DNA from 4 places in the Candidatus Brocadia sinica JPN1 genome. Region 4 is predicted to be linked to each of the others. Evidence: riboswitches for the same ligand, from Rfam matches in the RefSeq annotation. Region 4 holds a riboswitch; each other region holds the start of a gene.

Region 1 (5,985 bases), 1.1 Mb from region 4:
AACCCCACGTTTTATATTATAGTAAGGGTAATGCGGATGTCGATAATGGTTATCATCGTGGTTTCTTCTTTGATGATTCTGACAGTACAAAACGAATTTCTCGGTTTTTCGATCCTAAGTTGAGGATTCCATCGCCGTCGATATCTTTGATGTGTTGGCGAACCTTCTCAAGGCCTTCTTCGTCATTCGGATCATTATTGGTTTGCAACCTATCGTGGAGATAGCCAATCCAGGGCCGACCCTTTGTTTTTCCACACTCAAAGACACGAACGGCATGTCCGCCAGTGGGATTACCGTTATTGTCATCATAAGAAAAAACCAATTCCACATCTTCCCCTTTTTTAATCTCGTCACAGATAAATTTAAAGGTTACTTTAGCACCTCTATCTTTAGATTTAATCCCGCTGCTTCTGAAGTCACCGTTAGGAAGCGCTTCATCGGGTGGGTTTCCATAGCCACGTCCCTGGTGTTTGTGGATGAGCTTATTCTTCAAACCATTCTTTTTTAAATAAGAAAACTTTCCTTTCAGCATAGGTGTAAACCATACACCGTCGCCATCATTGCGTGCTGGTGCGCGGCGATCGGCCTCCATATCCAACTGTCCCACCAATGAATCATCACCCTTCAAACCGGGTTTATGGTCGTGGGGAACGTTGACTCCGAATCTGTCTTCCAAGTACTGGAGACTGTTTGCAATCGACATGGGAAAGCACTGATTCTTGGCCGTTTGTACATTCACAGCGTTTGGCTGTGTGTGTTTCGTGTTTTTTCCTCTGGGTCTGAACTGTATCAGATTAGGTGGTGGTGCTTCGCCGATCACCGCAGTCTGAGAATCGCCAGCGCCTTCGGCGTTCCAAAGTGCAACCCCAACATCAAAGTCGCCTCTTTCACCGTCGGAAAAATCGTCTTGCGGACTAGAAGCAAACTCTATGTGAGCGCTTAGTTCACTAACATCCGTAGGGGTACTGAGACCAAGGCTGAAGTATGTTGTGACTGTACCGTAGTTCACGTCAACAGGTAGATTCTGAACAACCCATCCAGCATCGGAGAAGATATTGAGAAAGCCGCTGGATATATCAGTTGAAGAGGACAGAAGCTCTGGATTTGCACTGACGCGGCCCCAATCTGAATTTTCCTGGGTTACAGCAGAAAAGACGAAATCCACTTGCTCAAAGTTAACACCCTGTCCGGGCCCCACGGTAATGCCATCCGCATTAGCGAGGGTTACCGTGGTATTGGCGGTGAAGATCCAAAGTCCGATTAACACCGGTAATATCGTTGTGATCCTCTTTGTTACCGTGAACCTTTTTTTCATTGTCTGTTCCCTCCTTAACTAATTATGAGTGTCCTGCAAGGCTTGAAAAGCCTTGCAAATAGCCGTATTCCAGCCTTTTTTCATCTTTAAAATCCTCCTTACATCTGGTATACTATTGCTTAGCCACTTGGGTGGCCTGGTGCCACAGTAATCATCAATCATCGACAAACTCGCGAATCTGCGATCCGATTGCCGTGGTTATCCTTTTTGACTGCTCTGTATTGCCCGACACCTCGGCGAGCTGATATTGTGTTACCGCTCGATCAATTACCGCGCGCGAAAGGAACGCAGCATACCAGGGCTGCGGTCCTGGTCCATAGCGCCAGGGATCAGGGTGAGGGCTAGCTCCGGGTGGGAGTGGCTGCGGGTTCAGCAGCGCCCATGACAAGTCGCGGAGAGCTTGGGCAACCGGACCGATAGTACCATACTGCCCCCATGGATCATCGGGGTTTGGATAAGGCACGGCATCGAGCAAATTAACCAATGCGGTTTTCGTGAGAGTGATGTTTTCATTCATGGTTTGATTTCTCCGTTTGTTTTTCCTGCCGAACAGCATTACGTAGGTATACGAAAAGTTGCAACATAATACGGCTTAGTACCGATAATACGCTTAGTGGTAACTTGTTATAGCCCTATTTGGTCATATAACTAAACCCCTTTTTTTACCCGTTAAAATAAAAAAGCCTTACTGCAAAGATATTTTATGGAAAACATCTTCGGCAGTAAGGCTATCTTTTTCGCTAAAGGATAAGGCGCGTCTTTAACTACATCCTTGTACGTTGAAAGACCCTTTACTTTGCGTCCCCTGATTACTCAGGGTTTGCCCTTATCGTATGTTTTTGTTTATTCCTTCACTTTGTAAGACCAGCATTATCACATGCGATTCAAAATAACACGATATCGTTAGATGTCAAGAAAAAAATAATGATTGATATTGAGTTCTCTTTGAAACACTCATATAATAGAGATGAAACAAGGATTAACGAGGTGTTGACAGACAAAAAATAAAAGATGGGTAGTTGTCGTGAACAGAAAAAATAAAATTGAATGTGAGAAGATAGATGCCCTTATTCAACTTGCTATTCAGGAAGATATTTTTACCGGGGATATTACGACTGAAAATCTCATTCCGGAAAACTTGATTGTAGAAGGAGCATTTATAGCAAAAGAAAGCGGTGTTGTTGCCGGGTTGCCCGTTGTTGAACATTTTTTCTCTAAACTCGACAAGAACGTTTTTTTTAAACAATTGGTGAAGGAAGGAGTCTTCATTCATAAGGGTGAGACCATTGCTGTAGTAAATGGCAGATCGAAGGGTTTACTCTCTGGTGAGCGTATTGCCTTAAACTTTCTTCAGAGACTTTCTGGGATAGCAACTCTAACGGCGCAGTTTATTGAACGTATCAAACCTTTAAATACCTTCATAATGGATACGAGGAAGACCATTCCCGGATGGCGATATCTGGAAAAATATGCAGTGGCAGTGGGTGGTGGGGTTAATCACAGGATGGGCCTCTACGACCAGGTGCTGATAAAGGACAACCATCTGGATATAATAAAAAACAAAGTATTATTTAACATATCTTCTCATGATAGTATTATTGAAAAAGCCGTGTCTTTTTTAAAACAACGAATAAAGAAGGGTATTTTGATCGAGGTAGAAACGAGGACGCTGGAAGAAGTAAAGAATGCTCTTACAGCAGGAGTTGATATCATACTGTTTGATAATATGAACATCCAGCTATTGAATGATGCGGTAAAATTGGTTAAAGAGTGGAAATATAATGAGGGAAAACGTCCGCCACTTACCGAGGCATCCGGAAATATTACCCTGGAAAATGTACATCTTGTGGCACAAACGGGTGTAGACAGAATTTCTATTGGCGCTCTTACCCATTCGGCGATGGCTCTGGATATTTCCTTAGAGATATCTATATAAAATTGTTTGCTCGAATTTTTTCAAAAAATGTTTGAATCCGAGAGAGTTGTTCAATAGAATCTACAATTTTGTAAAATTGTTCATAATTTTTCCGATTTTCTGTGAACTCTGCGTTCTGGTTCGAAAATAAGGCCTGACAAATAAGTGTAAGCATAAATATACCAATACCATAGGACAGAAATTGCATTTTCATCGTTTCAGGGTGTTGCTAGCGCAACATGATGACTGGTTCGAAAATTCAAAATTAAGTGTTGACCACTCAAAGGCTTATGGATTTTCATAGTTTCTGGGTGCAGCAAGAGTGGCATGATGACTGTTATGAAAATATGGAACTGAATACTTACGTGGTTGGATGTATCGTATGAAGGCAGTTGTCATAATCCCCGCAAGGTATGCATCGACCAGACTGCCTTTTAAAGTAATCCTGCCGGAAGTCAAGTCTGTCACGGGAAGATATATCATAGAGCATGTCTATCAAAACGTAAAGCAGGCAAGACGAATTCATAAAGTCATTGTTGCTACAGATAGTCAACTTATATACGATATCGTCAAAGGGTTTGGTGGAGAGGCGGAGATGACTTCCGCATTGCATACTTCAGGAACAGACCGGATTGCTGAGGTGGCGGGACGATTAGATGCTGACATCATCGTGAATGTGCAAGGCGATGAACCCGAGATGCATGCGTCTGTGGTTGATCAGGTCATAGATACTTTAGTGGGAGACGATGTTGCGGTCATGGCAACTGTTGCAAATGCGATAACAGATGCAGCAGAATTACGCAATCCGAATGTGGTAAAGGTTGTGCTGGATAATCGTGGATATGCACTCTATTTTTCCCGTTCACAGATTCCTTATGTGCGCGATAGCAGCGATCTGGTCAATGAGCCAGGCATTACATTTCTGCGGCATCTGGGGATTTATGCATATCAGAGGGATTTTCTATTACAATACTCTAAACTTCCAGCCTCGTCTTTGGAGCATGCTGAAAAATTGGAGCAGCTCAGGGCGCTTGCCAATGGTTACAAAATTAAGGTGGCAATTACACAGTATACCTCCAGGGGTATTGATACAAGGGATGATTTGATGACATTTTTGGAAAGATACAGGCATGACTAAGCACATATTTGTTACGGGTGGTGTGGTTTCTTCTCTCGGTAAAGGGCTTAATTCTGCATCCATCGGGATGTTGTTGGAGAGCAGGGGGCTTAAAGTAAGGCTTCAAAAGTTTGATCCCTATGTAAATATCGACCCTGGGACGATGAGTCCGTATGAACATGGGGAGGTATATGTAACTGATGATGGCGCTGAGACGGACCTGGATCTGGGACATTACGAGCGGTTCACCAACAGTAAGACGAACCGGTACTGTAATTTTACGACAGGTTCAATTTATTATTCTGTTATTATGAAGGAACGCAAGGGGGAGTATTTAGGCAAGACGGTTCAGGTAATTCCCCATATCACCAATGAAATTATAGAATGTATCCGGAAACTGGATGGACCTGATACGGATGTGGTTATATCCGAAATCGGGGGTATTGTGGGAGACATAGAAAACCAGCCATTCCTGGAAGCTATCAGGCAGTTTGGCCAAAAGGCGGGCAGGGAAAATGTGCTCTATATTCACCTAACCCTTGTTCCCTTCTTAAGTGCCGCTGAGGAGATAAAGACGAAACCAACTCAGCATAGCGTTGGTATGTTGCGGCAGGCGGGCATTCAGCCCGATATCATCATATGCAGGACGGAAAAACATCTTGGCGCAGAGGTAAAGGAAAAATTATCCCTGTTTTGCAATGTGGACAAAAATGCGATCATTGAAGAGCGGGATGTGAAGCCTTATCTTTATGAGATACCGCTGATCCTTGTTGATCAGGGTTTAGACACATTTATCGTGCAGAAATTGGGGTTAAAAACAAACGGTAATAATATCGACAAGTGGTTGTCAATACTGGAAATACTGAAAAATCCAAGTCAGGCGACAGAGATTGCAATTGTGGGAAAATATATAGCTCATCAATCAGCCTATGAGTCTATTTATGAATCCCTTATCCATGGTGGAATAGGGAACAATGCGCGGGTGCGGGTGCGCAGAGTGGAATCCGAGGAGATCGAAAAAAATGGCGTCAAAGCGCATCTTGAAGGGGTGAAGGGTATCCTTGTGCCGGGAGGGTTTGGTGTGCGTGGTGTTGAGGGTAAGATCGAGGCGATACGGTATGCACGGGAAAACAAGATACCTTTCTTTGGTATTTGTCTTGGAATGCAGTGTGCGGCAATTGAGTTTGCAAGGAATGTATGCAAGCTTTGGGGGGCAAACAGCACGGAATTTGATATGAACACACCTCACCCTGTAATCAGTTTATTGGAAGAACAACGAACGGTGGTTGGTAAGGGGGGGACGATGAGGTTGGGTGCGCAACCTTGTGTCCTTCAGCCAGGCACAAAGGCTTTTCAGGCATATGGGAGTCGGGAGATATCAGAACGGCATCGCCACCGATATGAATTTAACAACAGATATTCGGAGATGTTTGAGGCTAAAGGTGTGGTTTTTAGCGGACACACGCCGAACGAGCAATTAGTGGAGATCATGGAACTCAAAGAGCACCCCTGGTTTGTTTGTGTACAGTTTCATCCGGAATTTAAGTCAAAGCCTACGAATCCTCATCCTCTATTCAGGGAATTTATACGGGCATCCCTGGATCATTGAAAGTGGTCATGGAAGACGTCTTGTGTTTT
Region 2 (5,985 bases), 1.5 Mb from region 4:
ATTCCCATAACCTCTGCCAAGTCGTTCAGATTATTACCCTCCTGGTAATCATAGAAATACGTGGTGGTGTATCTTTCCTTAGAATTCGTACCTCCATTGGGTGGTGTATGACTGGAATCGTTTCCCCTGGGGTCAGTTTGTGTTCTGACCCGGTTGTATATCGGGTCATAGGTGTATGTTGGCTCTATCTGTTGCTGGGCGCCTCCCCGGTCGCTATCGGGTAACTGTTTATTCTCTAAAAGATTCCCATGTTTGAACCTGCTTTTCCGATAATCTACTGATCCCAAATTCTCAGTTGCATAGGCATTTTCCACAGTATTCCCTTCAGGCAGTGCGGATTTAACCCTTTCGCCGTCTTCGTTATATTCAAAAGGTCGCCTCAAAGTATTCCGGCTCACCCTCACGTAAACCTTTCGTATATTCCTTTGTGGATACGGCATTCCCCAGTTTGTTATGTTCATATACCGCCTTATTCCCGTTGCGGTCTGTTACCGTCACACGGTTGACCGGGTCATTTGTATCCAGGGGATTTGAAGTCATCTCTTCGTATTTATACGTTATATCACCGCCAGCAGCAATTCCACTTGCATTGATCCCGCCGTACGTCTGCTTAACGACGTGACCGTATGCATAGGAATTTTCATCTGTTTCATAAACATTGATCAGACGAGGAGAGCCGCCAGCCGCAACTTCATTGGGTGCAGTTATGGTCAGAAGGCCATGATTCAACTTCTCATTATCAAACCCGGACGAATAGGTATATCTCTTGGTCTTACCATCCGGAAAATTATTACCATTAGGTGTACCTGTAACAGATGGAGATGTGACGGAAACGAGGTCGCCGTTACTGTCGTATTCAAATGTAATGGACCTGTTGATGAAGTCCTTTACCTCAACAAGCCTTCCGTTAGTGTTATAACTGTAAGTGATCTTTCTGCCCAATGTGTCGATAGCCCCTAAAAGTTTTCCATCCTCATCCCTTGTAAAGGTCATGGTATTGACATGCCTGTCTTCTAAATGGACAAGGAATCCATTTCTGTCATAAGACTTTTTGCTCCCCTGTCGGTCTCTTAAGGTAAAGGAACCATCTCCATTCTTTGTCAGACGGGTATAGGCGCCGAGCGGGGTGCTGTCTGCGACATCTGATTGCAGCCCGTAAAGGTCAGAGTGGCCGTGACCGTCCATAACCACAACGCTTCCCACTTTTATAAATGAATCACTCAGGATAGGAGAAAAGGTATCCGTTGAAATGGCATCCTGATTCTCTTCGGTAATTTCCAAGAGCCTGGAGTTATAGTTAAAATCCCAGTTATGACCCAGCGGGCTATCAAAGGTAACACGGCTTTTATAGGTGCGGGTAAATGTCCAGTCGAAACCACGTCCGGGGATCTTGAGGTCTGTTATCTGTAAGACAAATTCACCATTGTGAAGGGTTATGGGGTCGGGGGTGTCATTTTTCAAGCCACCGCTTGCAATCATGGAAGCGGTATCAGGTGGTGGGCATATTGTGCAGGTTGCGTCAATAAAAATGCCACCCCTTGCTTGAACAAATTTTTTCCCGTGTGTGGACGTGCTGTTGAAAGGACAAACAAAGAAGTCGTCATTGATTATAAGTCCCGATAATATGAGTGTTGGTGTAACCATTGCGACTGGCGTTGGTTCAGCCTCTTTTACGGCAACGACGACCTCACCAAACATCGCCTGCATCGGTCTGCTCATAAAATACCATTGAATTGCAAAACTCGTCTGTCCAGCCACTACGGTAGTAATCGTAAATACACCGTGGTGGGCAGTGAATGGCGTATCTGATGATATCGTTGCAACATTCGGATCACCTGTATTTAAAGGCGTATACAGGGTTTCTTCCTCTGTAAGATCAGCCGTGATCTGCCAGGTCGTTGTCTCTCCAACTTTCATCTCTAAGACAGAGGGGCCGCATGTATGGGCATATCCGGCCAAGGTAAATATGACAGAAGAAAAAATGAAGAAGGCAAAAGCAAACAGATATTTTACGAAAGTACGTTGTGCACGCTTTGGAAATTTAAAGCTATGTGGTTGCATAGTTTCCTCCTTTTATGGCTGGACTTTTTCTTCGATGCCCTTAGATTGGTAGAATGGTAGCAAAATGGTTATTATTGCATCTTTCAAGAACTCCCAGAAGGCCATTGATCGATGATATTTACAAAATAAAAAAGCCTTACTGCAAAGATATTTCCTGGAAACATCTTCGGCAGTAAGGCTATCTTTTTTCCCAACAAGCGGTCTTTTATAAACTGCGCTCTTGGTCTGTTTAAAAGACCCTTTACTTTGCGCCACCTGATCACTCAGGGTTTGTCTTTATCGCGATGGTTTTTTTATTGTATAAATAAATTGATGGAGATAAATTGTTTTCAGTCGTAATGGTTAACAATAATTATTATAGTTATCAATAAAAATATAAAATATCTTGAAACACTATTTCCGTCGAGGTATGATTTTTCAACCATTCATAACCATTATTCCATGAAAAACACATCCTTCACATTTAAGCATCATGGCTGGCTGGGTATTGGATTAATCTGTTTTGTTGAGTGCTGCTTGCTCATTCAGCATCACAATTACTTTGCTTATAAAATCAGCATCTGGGCAACCCCTTTATGTTGGTTGGGCTACGTGATGCTTTTAGATGCGATTATTTTTAGGCTCAAAGGGAATTCACTCCTCTGTAACCGCAGACGGGAATTTTACATTCAGATGCCCCTGTCTATTGCCTTCTGGCTCCTATTTGAATTTTACAACCTCCATCTTGCAAACTGGGAATATCAGGGTTTGCCGAAAAACAGGATAGAACTCTGTATTGGAATGGGACTGGCCTTTGCTCTGATCATGCCGGGGATGTTTCAAACCACAGAACTCATCAAAACCCTGAAATTTTTCGATCGATTTCGGATTGCCAATCTCCGCGTTTCAAACAGGATTATATATACCAGTATTGTCCTGGGATTCTTTTTTATCATGGCTCCATTGCTCATCAGCAGAGACTATGCCCGTTATCTCTTTGGGCTGGTCTGGACGGGATATGTCATGATATTCGACCCCATCGTATATTGTAGCAAAGGGGAATCATTATTAAAGGATTTAGAAGAAGGCAGGCTTTCCCGGATATTGAGCCTCTTCGTAGCAGGTTACATCTGCGGTTTCCTGTGGGAGTTCTGGAATTACTGGGCTGCATCAAAGTGGGTGTACACCGCCCCTTTTATGAAGGATGTAAAGATCTTTGAGATGCCAGTGGCAGGATTTCTGGGATTCGGGCCTTTCGCGTGGGAGTATTTTTGCTTTTACCATTTCTGCAAACTCGCTGGAAGATCGGCATTGACTAAGCAATGAATACTATAGTATTACTGTTTAAAAACTTTTTTTTAGAAAGTTTTTATCTCTCTTGTATTCTCCCCTTCGCAAGGGGAGAAAGAGAAGGGTTGTTTGGTCGGCTATCTGCATACTTAGGAATTTCAATTGCCACAGGGTCACAAAATACAAAGAAAAACTTTGTGTCTTGGGGTCTTGGTGGTTGAAAAAAATTGGCGAAGACCTGATTCAATGACAAGAAATTTTAAAAAATTAGTTCCTCCCCCTTTGATGGGGGAGGCCAGGTGGGGGGTTAAAGGAAAAGATCAATCACCCTCCCTTAGTCCCTTCCATCAAGGGAGGGATAATGTAATGTTAAGGAATTTCAATCTTATATGATTCCCCTCTAAAAAGAGGGGAGATGAAAAGTCGCTGCCAAAGCAGCCTAATTTTAATAGGCTAAAATATGTATCCATCAAAACCCTGGAACAAAAATTGGTGGACGATCGGCTTGTTTGTTATCGGTATAAGTATCCTTTTTGTCATGGTTATATGGAATACAGAAAACGCCAAACAACCTGCATCGGTTAACGAAATTAAGCCAGGAGAATTAACTCCCTATGATCACCTTATTGAAGCAAGGAAGGCATTAATGGATGGATACAAACCAGATGAAGACCCGTTCAAAACTTCCTGGGGAAGGGTGTATGATGCAAGGATACATCTAGAGGCCATCAAACAGGATTCCCCGGAATATGCTGAAGCACAAAGGTTAATGGACGAAGTAATGCGGAGAGAGGCAGAAATGGAAAGAGCATCGGTGATCCAAACCCAAAAGTATTTGAAAAAGCAGCGTGAAGAGGTGATGGGGAAACTTGAGAGGTATTTTGTGGGTAAAGATATGTACGTACATGTGGAATTAGAGGGAGAAGAAGCGACAATTTTACGAATGGAGTACATGTTCTGGTCGCGTCCTCTCGTGTATCAGGTAGTGAATGGCACAGGCTTTCTCCCCGCCCTTAAAAATCTAGGATTCAAAAAGGTGATCTTCGACGCCACTCACGATTATTCCTGGACGTATGATTTAGAAGGTAATACTGAGGAATAAAAAATAGAGAAAAACCTTTGCCTTGTTTATAACGAGCTTTGTGAATGCCGTACGAACATTTCCTTGACATCCGATGGCTGAAGCAATTAAATTTATTATTGCTGCATCCATAAGAATTGATTTTTGCATCATCAGGAGGCGGATTCATTGACGATAGACAATATAGACATAGAGGTAACGCTCCAAAAAGTAGAGAAGCTTCTTTCTGAAGAGAAAGGGCTGTCGCCAGCCATGAGGTCCATGGTAGAGTTATTGGTATTACTGATCACGCTGCTGGTTGGTCGTTTAAACCGTAACAGTCGCAACAGCAGTAAGTCTCCCTCAAGTGATCCGAATCGCAAGAGAGAAAGCAAGGCGAAGGGTGAGAGGAAGGTGGGTGGACAAAAGGGTCGTGAGGGGGTGACACTGGAAAGGGTTGAGAACCCTGATAAAGTGGAAGTGATAAAAGTAGACCGAAGGAAGTTGCCGCGTGGGGAATATACGGTGGTGGGTTACGAAGCGCGCCAGGTGTTTGATATGAAGATTTCACGGGAGGTAACAGAAAGAGCAGATGTCGATACCGGTGAGTGAAGGTTCCTTGTACAATTTTAATCAGGAAGCCTACGAATGTTTGGAAACCTTCGGGGAGAAAAGCAAAGCAGAACTCACTAAGTCAGAGGTGTTACATGTGGATGAAACGAGTATTAACAAGAACGGGGGTAGATATTGGTTGCATAGTGCATCCAATAGGCAGTGGACATGTTTTTATCCTCACGAAGGGAGAGGGACAGAGGCAATAGATAGCATAGGAATATTGCCCCAATTTCGTGGGATTCTTTGTCACGACCATTTGAAGGCGTATTACACCTATCCCTGTACGCACGCGCTCTGTAATGCGCAAAGAGATAAATCGTGTAACAAACGATGCCGGGGGAATGTTGGGAGTTGGTGAGTCAGAAAAATACCGGCAAATGTATCGTGCGATATTGCAAAACGCAGAAGCAGAAAGCCCTCCCCCTGACGAAACAAACCGTAAGGGGAAAAGAGGTCGGGCGAAAAGGACAAAAGCCAGGAATCTTCTGGAACGATTATGAAAGTATGAGATGATGTCCTGATGTTCATGGACAATAAAAACGTCCCCTTCACGAATAATTTGGCTGAAAACGACATCAGGATGACAAAGGTTCAGCAGAAAATATCGGGCTGTTTTCGTTCTTTGGACGGGGCCAGGATTTTCTGTCGCGTTCGCAGCTACCTCTCAACTTGTCGAAAACAAGGGGTAAATTTGAGACAGGCATTAAAGATGCTATTTCGCGGTGAATTGCCAGATTCTGTTCGCTCTTAACAGTAGTGCTTAAAAATACGCTGAATAATTACCGGTTTTGCTGGTGGTAAGCCGAGAATAGCCGGACATCGCATTACCGTACAAAACATTGTGATTTGGCATGAGTTGTTAGGACACAGCGCTGATGAGATTGCAGCAGAGTATGACCTGACATTAGCCGGTGTATATGCTGCCTTGGCTTACTATCATGACCATCGAGTCGAAATTGACAAATCCATACAAGAGAGCA
Region 3 (5,985 bases), 2.4 Mb from region 4:
TGCCCCGAGTGACATCCTCCGCAAGTATTTTGATGCGGTCATCGATAGGCACGAGTCGATCCGGTTGAAGCCACCGTTGCATCATCGGATCGAAATCATTTCGGATCCGAATGTGCATCTGATCAAAATCTCGTCGAATGTATTCACGGCGTTTCACCCTGAATTTCATCTCGACCTTTATTGAGCGGCATGCGGGATTTGCGACAGTGAGGTAAAGGATATAATTTCCATACTTACCGTCTTTATTGATACTCGCGGGACAGGGTGCAGAAATACGCAAGGGAGTAATTTTTTGATTCGCATCGTTCTTTGGATATGGCAACCATATTGATATTTGTTTGGTACCCTCAGGGATGTCATCGACCCTTGCAATGTAGGTGAATTCTAATATTCGTATCTTAGGAGCATTCGTGGCCTCAGACACCTCCAGGAAAAATATGCAAAAAATTATAAGGCAAGCAACGGCGCAGGCAATTCTGGGCTTCATATGTTGTTTCCTTAAAAATTCAAATAGTATATACCCAAGACTACCGAACCTGTACAAAAAGTTATTTCTGTATAAAACCTGTAGAGCGAAGAGACTCTTCGCTCTACATATAGATTTTTGCATAGTCTTTACCGCCCAGGCTATAGTATGTCAGCCCTTTGGGCTTTATCTCATTATGGTAAAAATCTCTACCCATAATTCAATGACATTACCTATCAAGGGAGGGAAAGTTCCATCGCCCCTTGTGGTGGAAGGTCTGGGTGAGGGGTATTTTCGTGTCAATATTCGAACAGTAACTGCCATTGGCTTTAAAGCTTTATGACATCATGAAAGATGAGGGCGAAGGAGGGGACTTCGTCGTGAACTCAGTAGAACGACGAAGGGGGTGTTCTCCCACAGGTTATTTGTCATATTGGCTATGACTACACAACCCAGTTTAACTCCCATTTATTAAGGATATCCGGGATGCTCCCTCTTCGTAGGTTCGGGATATTCCTTTTCAATTAGGATAGCCTTCTTCTCCCAGAGGTCTTTCTTCTTATTATAGTTCCAGGTATAATTCTCTTTGCCATTCATCTTATGAACGGCAATGCTCGCTTTATCAACCCTCAAATTATCCTTATTGGTCCCCTGCACAAAGAAGTCCAGGTCGTACGTATTACCGTCTTTCCCTTTAAAGTCTGCACAGACAAAATATTCATCCGTCTTTGTTGGAGAGAGCTTGTCCTTATGCACCTTGTCAAGCATCAACCCTAAATATTTTTCTGTGTTCTTATCAAGATACTTGAAAACACCCTCTGTGGAATTTTTCCGAATGTATTCTTCAGCAAATTTTGCCACATCCTCCTTGGTTATACGCGGTTTTTCCTCCTCTTTGTACGGTATCACTTGTCCCGGATGCTCTCTTTCGGAAAAAGCAGATGAAGCGCTCAATCCTAACATAAACAACAAGACTGTAACTGTTGCCAAACTTTTTCTCGGAATTAGGAATAAATTCATAATTGGGTCTCCTTTATCAAAAGGTAAACGAATCCGTAGCAGCAGTAGCTTGAAAAGGTAAAACTGCCAATTGCCATATAAAGTCACTGGCATGAAAGATACAAAAGTGACATCAATTTCTCCATTGAACCACCCCCTTTCCTGAAAATATTGCTCTGGGAAAAGCCACAAAGATACTGATTCAGCATGTTTTCAGTCAGCATCAACAGCTCTACTGGTGATACTGACTATTATTAAGGGTAGTCAGGCTTCGGATGTTCAGGATGCTCCGGTCGTTTCTTTTCGGTTTTGACGGTCTTCTTCTCCCAGATACCTTTCTTTTCATTGTAGTTCCATGAGTAATTCTCTTTGCCATTTACCTTGTGGATGGCAATGCCCTTTTTATCAATATTTAAATAACTCTTGCTTTTCCCCTGCACAAAAAAGTCAAGGTCGTATGTATGACCGTCCCTCCCCTTGAAATCGGCACAGATAAAATATTCATCCTTCTTTATCTGCGAGAGCCGTTCACGATGCACCTTGTCAAACTTTAACTCCAGATCTTTTTTCGTTTTTTTATCATAGTGTCTGAAGATGCCATCCCTGGAATTTTTCTGAATGTATTCCTCGGCAAATTTCGCCACATCATCGAGGGTTACCATCGAATTTTCTTTTTCTTTGAGTCTTACCATTTGCTCAGGATGATCTGCAGATGCAGTATATGAAGTGGTTGTTTCCAAAGAAATTAATGCGATTCCAAGATACATCATCAATACGGCCGCTGCGGGGGTCAAGCCTTTCTTCAGTATTCTGAATAAGTACATTGTTAGTTCTCCTTTCATGAAAACAAAAAAGCCTTACTGCAAAGATATTCATTCAAACATCTTCGGCAGTAAGGCTATCTTTCATAAAGCCGTTTAAACGGCTCGACAAGACCCTTTACTTTGCGTCCCCTGATCGCCCAGGGTTTGCCTTTGTCGTAATGTTTTTCATCATCAAAATTTTACTATCTATTATCTATTATCTATAGTATTTTTATGCCTTTTATTTCAAGAAAAAATAAAATATTTACCAGTCATGAAGCTGGCAAAACTCAAACAGGCAAAGTAGTTTGACACCTCTAGCATATTATGATATTATCAAAAAACGCATTTTCTAGTTAAGAGATTTGTAATTACTTTAATAATTCATAAAAAATGGAGAGAATTTACATTGGCAAAGGAAAAACTGGTTATCGTGGGTTCCAGGGGCAGTAAACTTGCGCTCATCCAAACAAATTGGGTTATATCAGAGCTTAAAAGGTTAAATCCTGGATTTGAATTTCAGATCGAAAAAATTTCGACAAAGGGTGACAAGATTACCGATGCCCCCTTGTCCCGTTTAGGGGGAATTGGTTTATTTACCAAGGAACTGGAAACGGCTTTAATGAAAGGAAAGATAGACATTGCCGTTCACAGCGCCAAAGATGTGCCAACAGAGCTGCACGAGGGGTTAATGATCGGCGCCACACCCAAGCGCGAGGACCCCCATGATGCCCTTATTAGTAACAACAATGCCAATTTAGAAAAGCTGCCCGATAATGCGCGTATTGGCACAAGCAGCCTTCGCAGAAAGGCACAATTACTTGCTTTTCGGCCCGATTTCAAAATTTTAGACCTGCGTGGCAATTTGGATACACGGCTTAAAAAACTTGAAACCGATGATCTGGATGCCATAGTCGTTGCCTATGCCGGATTACGAAGGATCGGTTATGCCGGCCCCATCAGCCAGATCATACCGTTTGATATTATGTTACCCGCTGTGGGACAAGGTTCACTCTGTATCGAAATTCGTAACAATGATGCCCGGATTTATCAAATCGTTTCCAGCATTGATGATACACAGACCAGAATTGCAGTAGAAGCAGAACGAGCTCTCTTAGCAAGACTTCAAGGTGGTTGTCAGGTGCCCATTGGAGCATATGCACAGACACAAAGTAACGAAGTGTTTCTGGAAGCGATCATTTGCACCGTTGACGGCGACCATGCCATACGGGATAGCCACAGTGGCCCCACCAGTCAAGCAGCAAAAATAGGAGATGAACTTGCCCTGAGGATGCTGGAAAACGGTGGCAAGAGAATTCTCCATGAGATTCGCCAGGAATTTCAAGGACGCATTGACCATATTTAAAATTATTGTATTAATCTTTTCAACCAAAGTAAACGAATCATCACCCGATAAGCTTATTCTTGCGATGCTATAAAACAAAAAGCCCATGATGAATAACATCATGGGCTTTCTTGTTTTCAATCCAGCTTAACTTTTATACAAGCTGAAATCCACTATTTTGTCAGAGAAACTTTCTCTATACGTCCTTCCCTGCGCAACCTGGCTGCTTCTGATTGAATCTTGGTAAACTCCATCATCATAGGAGCCTGACCCCACCACCAGGAAACATCCTGTTGGACGTGGGCAGTTCCTTTGTAACCTTGGAGTTTATACCAGAACCATAATCTGTTGTACATATTCTCAATATTTGATGGATTATCCTGCTGTTGCAAGAACATGCCATAAACACCCAGGATGGGTCCCACTACGGGGAACTTACCCTTCAAGGTCTTGAAGGCGTTATAAATCGGCTCACCAAGGAATGCCGGACTAAGCTGCTTCTCAATCCCATCACTTAACGGGTAAGGATCCCTGTCTGCAGCACTGGGATGGAGGTATCCATCTGCAATCAAGTCCTCAACAACCTTCTGTGCCTGATCTGCCAGCTTGTGCGCCTGGAACATAAATTCATCCAGTGATTTCAAATAGGTGTCGGCAAACCGATCACTGTGGCACTTCGCACAAACCTCTAGCCAATATGACCTCTTGGCAATATTTTCTTCCGAGTAGATATCAATCTTATCGGCAATAATCTTGATTCCATAAGGATAATCCTTCAACGAAGAAGTATATTCCAGGTTCTTTGGTGGTACCGTACCCATACGCCAAATACCCTTCATTACCGGATTGTGAATAAACCGGCCATGCTTTTCGTACATGTGGCAGAATTGGCATGTTGGGGTGCGATAGTCCTTGCCTGGCCTTACCTCAGACAATGGTCTTGTGAAATCAAAATGTTCTTCCTCCTTGTGGTAAATCACACCATGCTTCGATTCGCCATACGATTCAGCATCCGGATGGTCAGGTCCCATATGACAGGTAATACAGGCCTCTGGCTGTCTTCCTTCTGCGGCGCTGAACTTATGTCTGGTATGACACACATCGCATTTTTCCGCGCCTGAATGGCATAAATCACACCCATGCTGTCCGTATAAGTAGCCCCTTCGTGCAGCCTCGGCATACCAAGGCACTATGGTATTTGCCTCCCACGACTGGATGTGATTGGGACGGCCCACCTCTCTCTCGCGTAAGAAATCATCAAACTGAGGTCTGTGACATTCACCGCATACCTCTCCGGTTGGCATCCTGATCTGTTTCTTTTTTGTATCGGCATGGCAATCGAAACAGTGTACCTCATCTAAAATCCTGCCCGTGCGCTTCTCGATTTCAGCGGTTTTGCTCGATAGATAAGCGCTGCTTTTGGGATTTTTATGCCCGGAACTTCTCCAGTCTCTTACAACGCCAGGGGTCGCTTCCTCATGGCATGTTACACACAAATCCCTTCTTTCTTTTTCAATAAAGATCGAATGGTCAAGATTTTTCATGGGTTCATAGTGTCTGTTGGGTTGCCAGTACATATCAAGCATCTGTGGCTTGAAATAGTCTTTAAACGGCCCTGAACCCTCGCTAAGCCCAACGTTATCTTTATAAACCGCCCTGTACCAATCAGGCGTTCCCTCATACAAATCTGGCGGTGTTTCCTTCTTGGGTGGTTGTTCAGCTGCCCACACCGCAGAAGTAAACAGCATCGCAGATAAACACAAGCCTATTCCTAGTTTTTTCATTTCATTCACCTCCATAGGTATTAGAACATATTCAGATGCTATTTATGGGTATTTTCTTCTGGTTTAATGAGTGACATTACATAATACGTCAAACACCATCTTTCTTCGTCGGTAAGCTCCTTCGCAAACGATGGCATGGGAGTGCCGTTCAATCCCGTGGTAAATCTGAGGTAAACATCCTGAGGTGAATTACCTCCCTTAAATTTCCCTGTAGTAAAATCAAAGGGTTTTATAGGAAATCCAAAATCATCTTCCTGTTCAGCAGCGCTGGGACCATCTCCGCGTCCTTCGATGCCATGACACTTCCAGCATTCCAATTTTTCTTCGTAAATTTTTTTCCCCTCTGCAATGCATTTTTCCGTAGGTCTAACCCGCAAACCAACCTCGACGGGTGGGTCAGGTTTCCTGAACTCAAATGCCTCAGAAAAACTCTTCAGGACGGGAATCACCGATAAACGTTGTTCTTCCGTCAAAATATCCCATGGTATCATGGTAGAATTTGGTACCCCAAAGGAAATCGTCCGGTAAATATCTTCGTCCGTAGGAAGTGAACCACTCGGAGTCGTTCTAAATTTATAAGCACCTCTC
Region 4 (5,985 bases):
GGATGAGACGGGTAATCAATGGAAAGGTGAGGTCGGGTTTATAGGGCCGCTCCTGAGAAAATATCTTTCACCCGATCTCAATATCGTGTTTTATCTCTGTGGGCCGTCTCCGATGACAGTAACCGTTATTGATGCGGCAGCAAACCAATTGGACTTAAAGAAGGAAAATGCCCTTTTTGACGACTTCACCGGCACCCTGACTCCCTCTGTAGACCTGATCTATCAAAAGCTCGAAATCAAAGAAAAGATTTATGGCTTAAACATACCCAACGCCGACAAGCTCATCGAAAAGATCGGCCATATCCTTATCATCCAATTGATATTGAAAGACAAGATTGAAGAAAGTTACCGCTTCCTCGACCTGGTAAGAGGGGCGCTTGGGAAGTCAGCACAAGAATTGGAATCGATGCTGCTTTCATATAAAAGCTAACTATAAAAAAAATCATTGAGATACTGAGGCGCATAAGATTTATTTTACAACACTTTTCTATACGCCCTGTTTCTCTTCTGTGTACTCTGTGGTCGCCACCTGTAGAATGACTTTTCATGAGATACCTAATTTTAATTACTTTATTTTTCATAACTTTTGCATCCGCTCCTCAGATGTCTGCGCAAGATTTTTTCCCCATTACAGACTTTAGTAAGGAGGAACTGGCTAAGGGTGAGCCTGTGGGCTGGAAGACCCATAAAGGTATTTGCAGGGAGATTAAGAGCAAGATCATGCCCAGGATAGTGGAAATTGAAGGTCGAAGGACACTCTATGTAAATGCCCGTGATAATGGTTCTATTCTCTTTAAGCCAGCAGGTCTTAACCCGAAAGAATATCCCTTTTTGAGCTGGAACTGGAAGATATCCAACATCCTGCCGGAAAGCCGGGAAAAAGAAATTGGTGGCGATGATTACCCTGCTGCTGTGTGTATAGTTTACGGTAAGACATTTCTTTCAATACCATATTGGTACAGGATATTAATCTATGTTTATGGAAATAACGTAGCTATGGGGGAACGATTTGAAAATCCCTGTGAGGTCAAGGCAAGGATGATCGTAGTGCAGAGTGGTGAAAAAGATGCGGGTAAGTGGCTCAGTTATAAGATGAACCACTACCAGGACTATATCAGGGAATTTGGAGAGGAACCACCCAGGATTATCTATGTGGGAATTCAGACCAATGCCGACCGCACCCACGGAAGGGTTGAGGCATGGTACTCGGATATTTTTTTGAATAGATACTAACCCAAGGTTGGGTAACGCTGAATGCCCACAACGTAATCTCCCCACGTCTCCCTTTGAGACTGTGTCGTAATTACCGCGAAAGGGGGGGGATTAATTGTGCTATGCCAAAAGAAGAACAGCAGACGGTAAGCGTTTCCTTAGTATTTTTTCCTAAAAAAGTATCATCTTTTTCATAAGTACCTGAAGAAACAACATCTATTCAAACTGAAGTACGAATTCAAATAGCAAGTGATATTGAACTCGGACGTCACTTGCGAATTGAGGGTAACGGAACACGCCAGCTTGGTAGCGCCTACAATTGTTGTATAGCGAGTGTTCTGCGGTAAATCCAGGCATGTTCATGTTAGCCCGACTTTCGCAATTCGCACTCAAAAACGGTTATTTTTGGGCATGTATAGCTGGGAAACCCTTGATATTAAAGGGGTGAATTTTCAAAACGGCTTGTAGTGCCGACCTAGCCTATTGACGCATGCAAGGGAAACTGCGAAAATGCTTGCATGTTTCTCCGAGAAAAATCACGGACGAAGGATGGAAAAACACACCGGTATTGGAGCGTTGTAGAGAACCGCCGGGTCAGCGGAAGAAGAGTGGTGCAGCGGCAAGTGCTCTACCTGGGAGAACTCAATGATAACCAACGGGCGGGATGGATTCGAACGATAGAGGCGATTTCGGGTGCAAAACCCAAAGCAAAACAACTGGCGTTATTTCCGGATGACTAGGAAGAATTGCCCATACTGGGCTGTGAAACCATCCGGGTGAGGTTGGACAAAATAGAATTGCGCCGTCCGTGTGAATGGGGTGCGAGCTGGTTGGGATTGTATGTGTGGAATCTTCTGGAACTGGACACCTTTTGGAGAGGGCGTTTGCCGTCAAGCCGCAAGGGGACAAGCTGGCTGAATATGCTGAAGGCGCTCGTCTGTTACCGGCTGATAGATCCGGGAAGCGAATTTCGTTTTCACCGTGAGTGGTATGTGCGGAGCGCAATGGGAGAGCTGTTGGGGGAAGATGATTCGCTGGCACAGAAGGACAAGCCGTATCGTTGTTTGGATTTGCTGCTTGAGCATCGCGACGAGCTGTTTGGTTTTTTAAAAGGGCAATGGGGCAAGCTGCTTGGCGCGAAGTATGATGTGCTGCTGTATGATTTGACGAGTGCGTATTTTGAAAGTGATCCGCCACCGACGGGATCTGGGGGTAAAAAACGGTTTGGGTACAGCCGGGACAAACGTTCAGATTGCGTTCAGGTATTAACGCCGGAAGGATTTCCCGTGGCCTACGAAGTATATCCCGGGAATACAAGAGACACTGCGACACTGGAGGAATTTCTGGATAGGATCGAAAAGCAGTATGGGAAATTCCGGCGCACCTGGCTCATGGATCGTGGTATTCCAACGGAGGATATGTTGGAAAAGATGCGTTCCCGAGGGATTGATTATTTGGTTGGCACCCCGAAGGGACATTTGACCCGTGTTGAAAAACCGTTGCTCGAACAGACCTGGATGCAGGCGCGAGAAAGCGTCAGCGTGAAAAGTCTTCAGCAAGAATCGAAGTTCTACGTCTCTGTGAAAAGCCATGACCGTGTAGCCAAGGATCGCTTTCCATCCGTCCCATATGGCACCAATTGGAAAAGAGAATTGAAGCCCATATTTTTGTCTCCTTTTTGGCTTTTTGTCTCCACACGGCGTTGCGAAATCTTGCGCGGGAACGAGCCGCAGGGCTGACATCCGAAGCCATTTTGGAAAAAATGTCGAACATTCAAATGATTGATGTTCATTTACCAACCACGGATGGCCGTCACATTGTCATGAGCCGATATACACAGCCAGAAAAGGATGTTTCTCTCCTTTTGGCACAATTGGGATTGACGCTTCCTGAACAACCTCCGCCCAAGGTTTATGCCTCAGGACAGGTCGGTCTGTAGTGCCGACCTTTTTCCACGATCCCTTGAATTTACTGGCTTAGCGGCTTATACACCCCTCGAATTGCGAAGGTCTGGTTAGGAAATTTTCTGATATAAATTTATATTTTTTCATTGACACATATGTATGAATTTTAGAGAATTCCCGTTAATTCCTGAGCTAAACCACCCGCTAGCCACCAGCTACGCTGGTGGTACTGAGTTAATGCAAGGAATTTCAAATTGCAGTTGTAGCACGAACTTCAGTTCGCTTACATCCCATGCGAACTAAAGTTCGCGCTAGTGCGCCTGAGAGTGCGCAATGTCAGAGGGGTGAAAGTCCCCTTCAGGGAAAACGCTTTCCAAACCTGTAACCGACCGTAACTGCGACACCGTGAGGTGTGGTGGAGAGCAACGGGAGGTGAAAAGCTGGTTCGTAGGATAACAAACTCGATTCGGCCTGTTGTAACGGTGAGCCTGCTAGGGAATGGCGAAGCCCAGACCTTTGAGAGGAGAAAAAAGAAGAAAGGAAGCCTCATAAGCTGAGGGGTAGCGTGATAAAGCGATGGTAGGGAACAATGGGTGGTTGGAGACGGAATGGCTGGAAGGCAAGGTGCATGAATCAGGAATACCTGATAGAGGGAGTGACTGTATCAGGAGATAGAGCCTCCATAGGAGCGAAGAGACACCGTAATGGGTGTGGAGCAAAGGGAGGCAGGAAGGTGGAGGTATGAAGTGGACAAGTCAGGAAGCCAAACCAATGTGAGTGGCCGAGATGCCTAAGCAAATTGGAGAAATCCAGAGAGAACAGGATTGAACTTGGCTTGTAGCGGAATACTTGCTGACGGTCGATATAAGATGAATGATGAGAAGCGCTGCCATCATTATTAATCTTGGGTTGTTCACGGTAATCACAGCCCATGTATTAATCTGTCAATCCCGAAGGGGTAACCACTGACTGGAGAGCCGTATGCGGGAGATCCGCCTGTACGGTTCGGAGGGAGGGGAGGCGAAAGCCTTCCCTACCCCTATCGTTGAAAAAGTTGCCGAAAAGGCCTGATTTAAACGACAACAAAGAAAGACATACGATAAGGGCAAACCCTGAGTGATCAGGGGACGCAAAGGAAAGGGTCTTGATAAGCCGTTGAAACGGTTTAAACAGTTTCAGCGGCTTATGGGAAAGATAGCCTTACTGCCGAAGATGTTTTTAGGAAAATCTTTGCAGTAAGGCTTTTTTGTTTTGTAGGAAGATTGTTTTAACCACAGAGACACAAAGAAAAGCCTTCTGGATTACGGACATTTTCGCCGGATTCATCTTGAAAAGGAGGGGTAATTTTATGAGGAATAGATCCACTTTATTATTGGCCGGTCTTGTTGCAGCAATGCTTGCCACGTGGTTTATAGACAGTTCAAACCTCGCAAGTGAGGATAGAACAGAACAGAACAGAACAGAACAGAACAGAACAGAACAGAACACAAACACCTTATATTGTCCTCACATAAAATATGGTCTGGATTGGCAGACATCCGTTCAGATCACGAATATTGAATGCAGTTGTAAACAGAAAAGGGTTCGGGTAAAACTCTCCACCCATGATAATAACGGTACATTTACCGGTACTATAAAGAATGTTAGGAAACTCAAGGCAAATGAAACAAAGGTTATTGATCCCCAATCATTGCCTCCCAGTGCGGCATCTTTAAAGATTGCACCCAACGGAAACCTCATATCCCACGTCATTTACAGGACAAACGACGGTAAAAAATCAGAAGTAGTCCCTGCCGTAAAAGCGCCATCCATGCAACTGGACTTTCCCGTATTGGCCGATTATGAAGACGTTTTTATCTACGAAACGATCACCCTTTTAAATCCAAATCCAACCCCTGCAAGTATCGAGATGATAGCCTTAGATAAAAACGGATATGAAATAGAGCGCATGGCAGTATCACCCCTTTCTTCGTGGGAGAGCAATACCATCGCTCTCGTAGATATCTTTGGACCAAAAACATTAAAAGACCTTTCAACGGTAAGGGTTGTTTCAGACACCAATATTGCCGGAATTCAGCTTGTGGATTATCCGGGGAATGACCTCGTTGGTCTGCCGGCGCTGACCGTTGCCAGTAAAGGCTGGACATTTCCCATTGCAACGGAAGGCGGCAACCAGGCGCTCTGGACAAGGGTTGGGGTGATAAATCCCGGAGGCGAAACTGCTGATATCAGTGTTGAGGCCTTCGATGCAAGTAACAATTCCCTTGGAGCCATCGACAGAAAAAGTCTTTTACCCGGTGCGATATATTTTACCGGCACAGAAAACACAAGTACGGATGGTGGTGTCATACCATTAAATGCCGCTTATATAAAGGTCACCGCTGATAGACCTATAAGTGGATTCGAGGTTGTTGGCGTTATAGATGGTAGCGGTCTTGCGGCAGTTATGGGAATTCCTGAGGAAGACCTGACCGCAGTGGGATTTGAGATAACAGGCACCAATGACAGTGGTGTACTGAATGCATATTTGATGGTGAGAATGGAAGATGGGAGTGTGAAGTCAACTGCGATGAGTTTGGAAAATGAAGAGTGGAACAAAGTTTTAAAACTAATCATGGAATCCGAAATAGCAGGAGATTTTACACTAAAAAAGGATTTAGCAAGAGAAAGAGATGCCTTTATACCCTCCTATTACCCCTCTGACGTTAAACCTTGTGAAGCTAAATTAATTAAAAAGCTAGAGAAAAAAGGAGCTAAAGTAATATATTTAAATCCTAGCAATGAAAAAAAACCAGTTTGTACACAAGGAACAGGATGTGGTGAGTGGGAATGTTATGATGAAAGAAAAGTTGCTGATAAAGTGGCAGAT

Evidence for each region. Region 4 has a riboswitch for cyclic di-GMP ahead of BROSI_RS11685 (IPT/TIG domain-containing protein). Riboswitches for the same ligand answer to the same signal wherever they lie in the genome.
Region 1: another riboswitch for cyclic di-GMP. It lies ahead of BROSI_RS06725 (hypothetical protein); the one in region 4 lies ahead of BROSI_RS11685 (IPT/TIG domain-containing protein).
Region 2: another riboswitch for cyclic di-GMP. It lies ahead of BROSI_RS04960 (DUF6531 domain-containing protein); the one in region 4 lies ahead of BROSI_RS11685 (IPT/TIG domain-containing protein).
Region 3: another riboswitch for cyclic di-GMP. It lies ahead of BROSI_RS00655 (hypothetical protein); the one in region 4 lies ahead of BROSI_RS11685 (IPT/TIG domain-containing protein).

What each region holds. Positions count from the first base shown of each region.
Region 1 is NZ_BAFN01000001.1:1,491,626-1,497,610, forward strand. Features, by position in the region: gene BROSI_RS06720 (hypothetical protein) at 53-1,315, opposite strand; gene BROSI_RS06725 (hypothetical protein) at 1,470-1,832, opposite strand; cyclic di-GMP riboswitch class I at 2,031-2,150, opposite strand; gene nadC (carboxylating nicotinate-nucleotide diphosphorylase) at 2,340-3,251, shown strand; gene kdsB (3-deoxy-manno-octulosonate cytidylyltransferase) at 3,613-4,368, shown strand; gene BROSI_RS06745 (CTP synthase) at 4,361-5,956, shown strand.
Region 2 is NZ_BAFN01000001.1:1,087,881-1,093,865, reverse strand. Features, by position in the region: gene BROSI_RS04965 (hypothetical protein) at 1-383, opposite strand, end outside; gene BROSI_RS04960 (DUF6531 domain-containing protein) at 367-2,061, opposite strand; cyclic di-GMP riboswitch class I at 2,227-2,346, opposite strand; gene BROSI_RS04950 (hypothetical protein) at 2,503-3,366, shown strand; gene BROSI_RS04940 (hypothetical protein) at 3,791-4,432, shown strand; partial or broken gene BROSI_RS18930 (IS66 family transposase) at 4,580-5,756, shown strand; gene BROSI_RS18925 (DUF433 domain-containing protein) at 5,847-5,985, shown strand, end outside.
Region 3 is NZ_BAFN01000001.1:157,829-163,813, forward strand. Features, by position in the region: gene BROSI_RS00640 (transglutaminase-like domain-containing protein) at 1-487, opposite strand, end outside; gene BROSI_RS19560 (hypothetical protein) at 663-809, shown strand; gene BROSI_RS00650 (hypothetical protein) at 938-1,486, opposite strand; gene BROSI_RS00655 (hypothetical protein) at 1,720-2,289, opposite strand; cyclic di-GMP riboswitch class I at 2,351-2,448, opposite strand; gene hemC (hydroxymethylbilane synthase) at 2,678-3,634, shown strand; gene BROSI_RS00665 (multiheme c-type cytochrome) at 3,787-5,397, opposite strand; gene BROSI_RS00670 (c-type cytochrome) at 5,436-5,985, opposite strand, start outside.
Region 4 is NZ_BAFN01000001.1:2,565,797-2,571,781, forward strand. Features, by position in the region: gene BROSI_RS11665 (NADH:ubiquinone reductase (Na(+)-transporting) subunit F) at 1-430, shown strand, start outside; gene BROSI_RS11670 (DUF3047 domain-containing protein) at 547-1,233, shown strand; partial or broken gene BROSI_RS11680 (IS1634 family transposase) at 1,731-3,151, shown strand; gene BROSI_RS19900 (hypothetical protein) at 3,706-3,861, shown strand; cyclic di-GMP riboswitch class I at 4,211-4,327, shown strand; gene BROSI_RS11685 (IPT/TIG domain-containing protein) at 4,465-5,985, shown strand, end outside.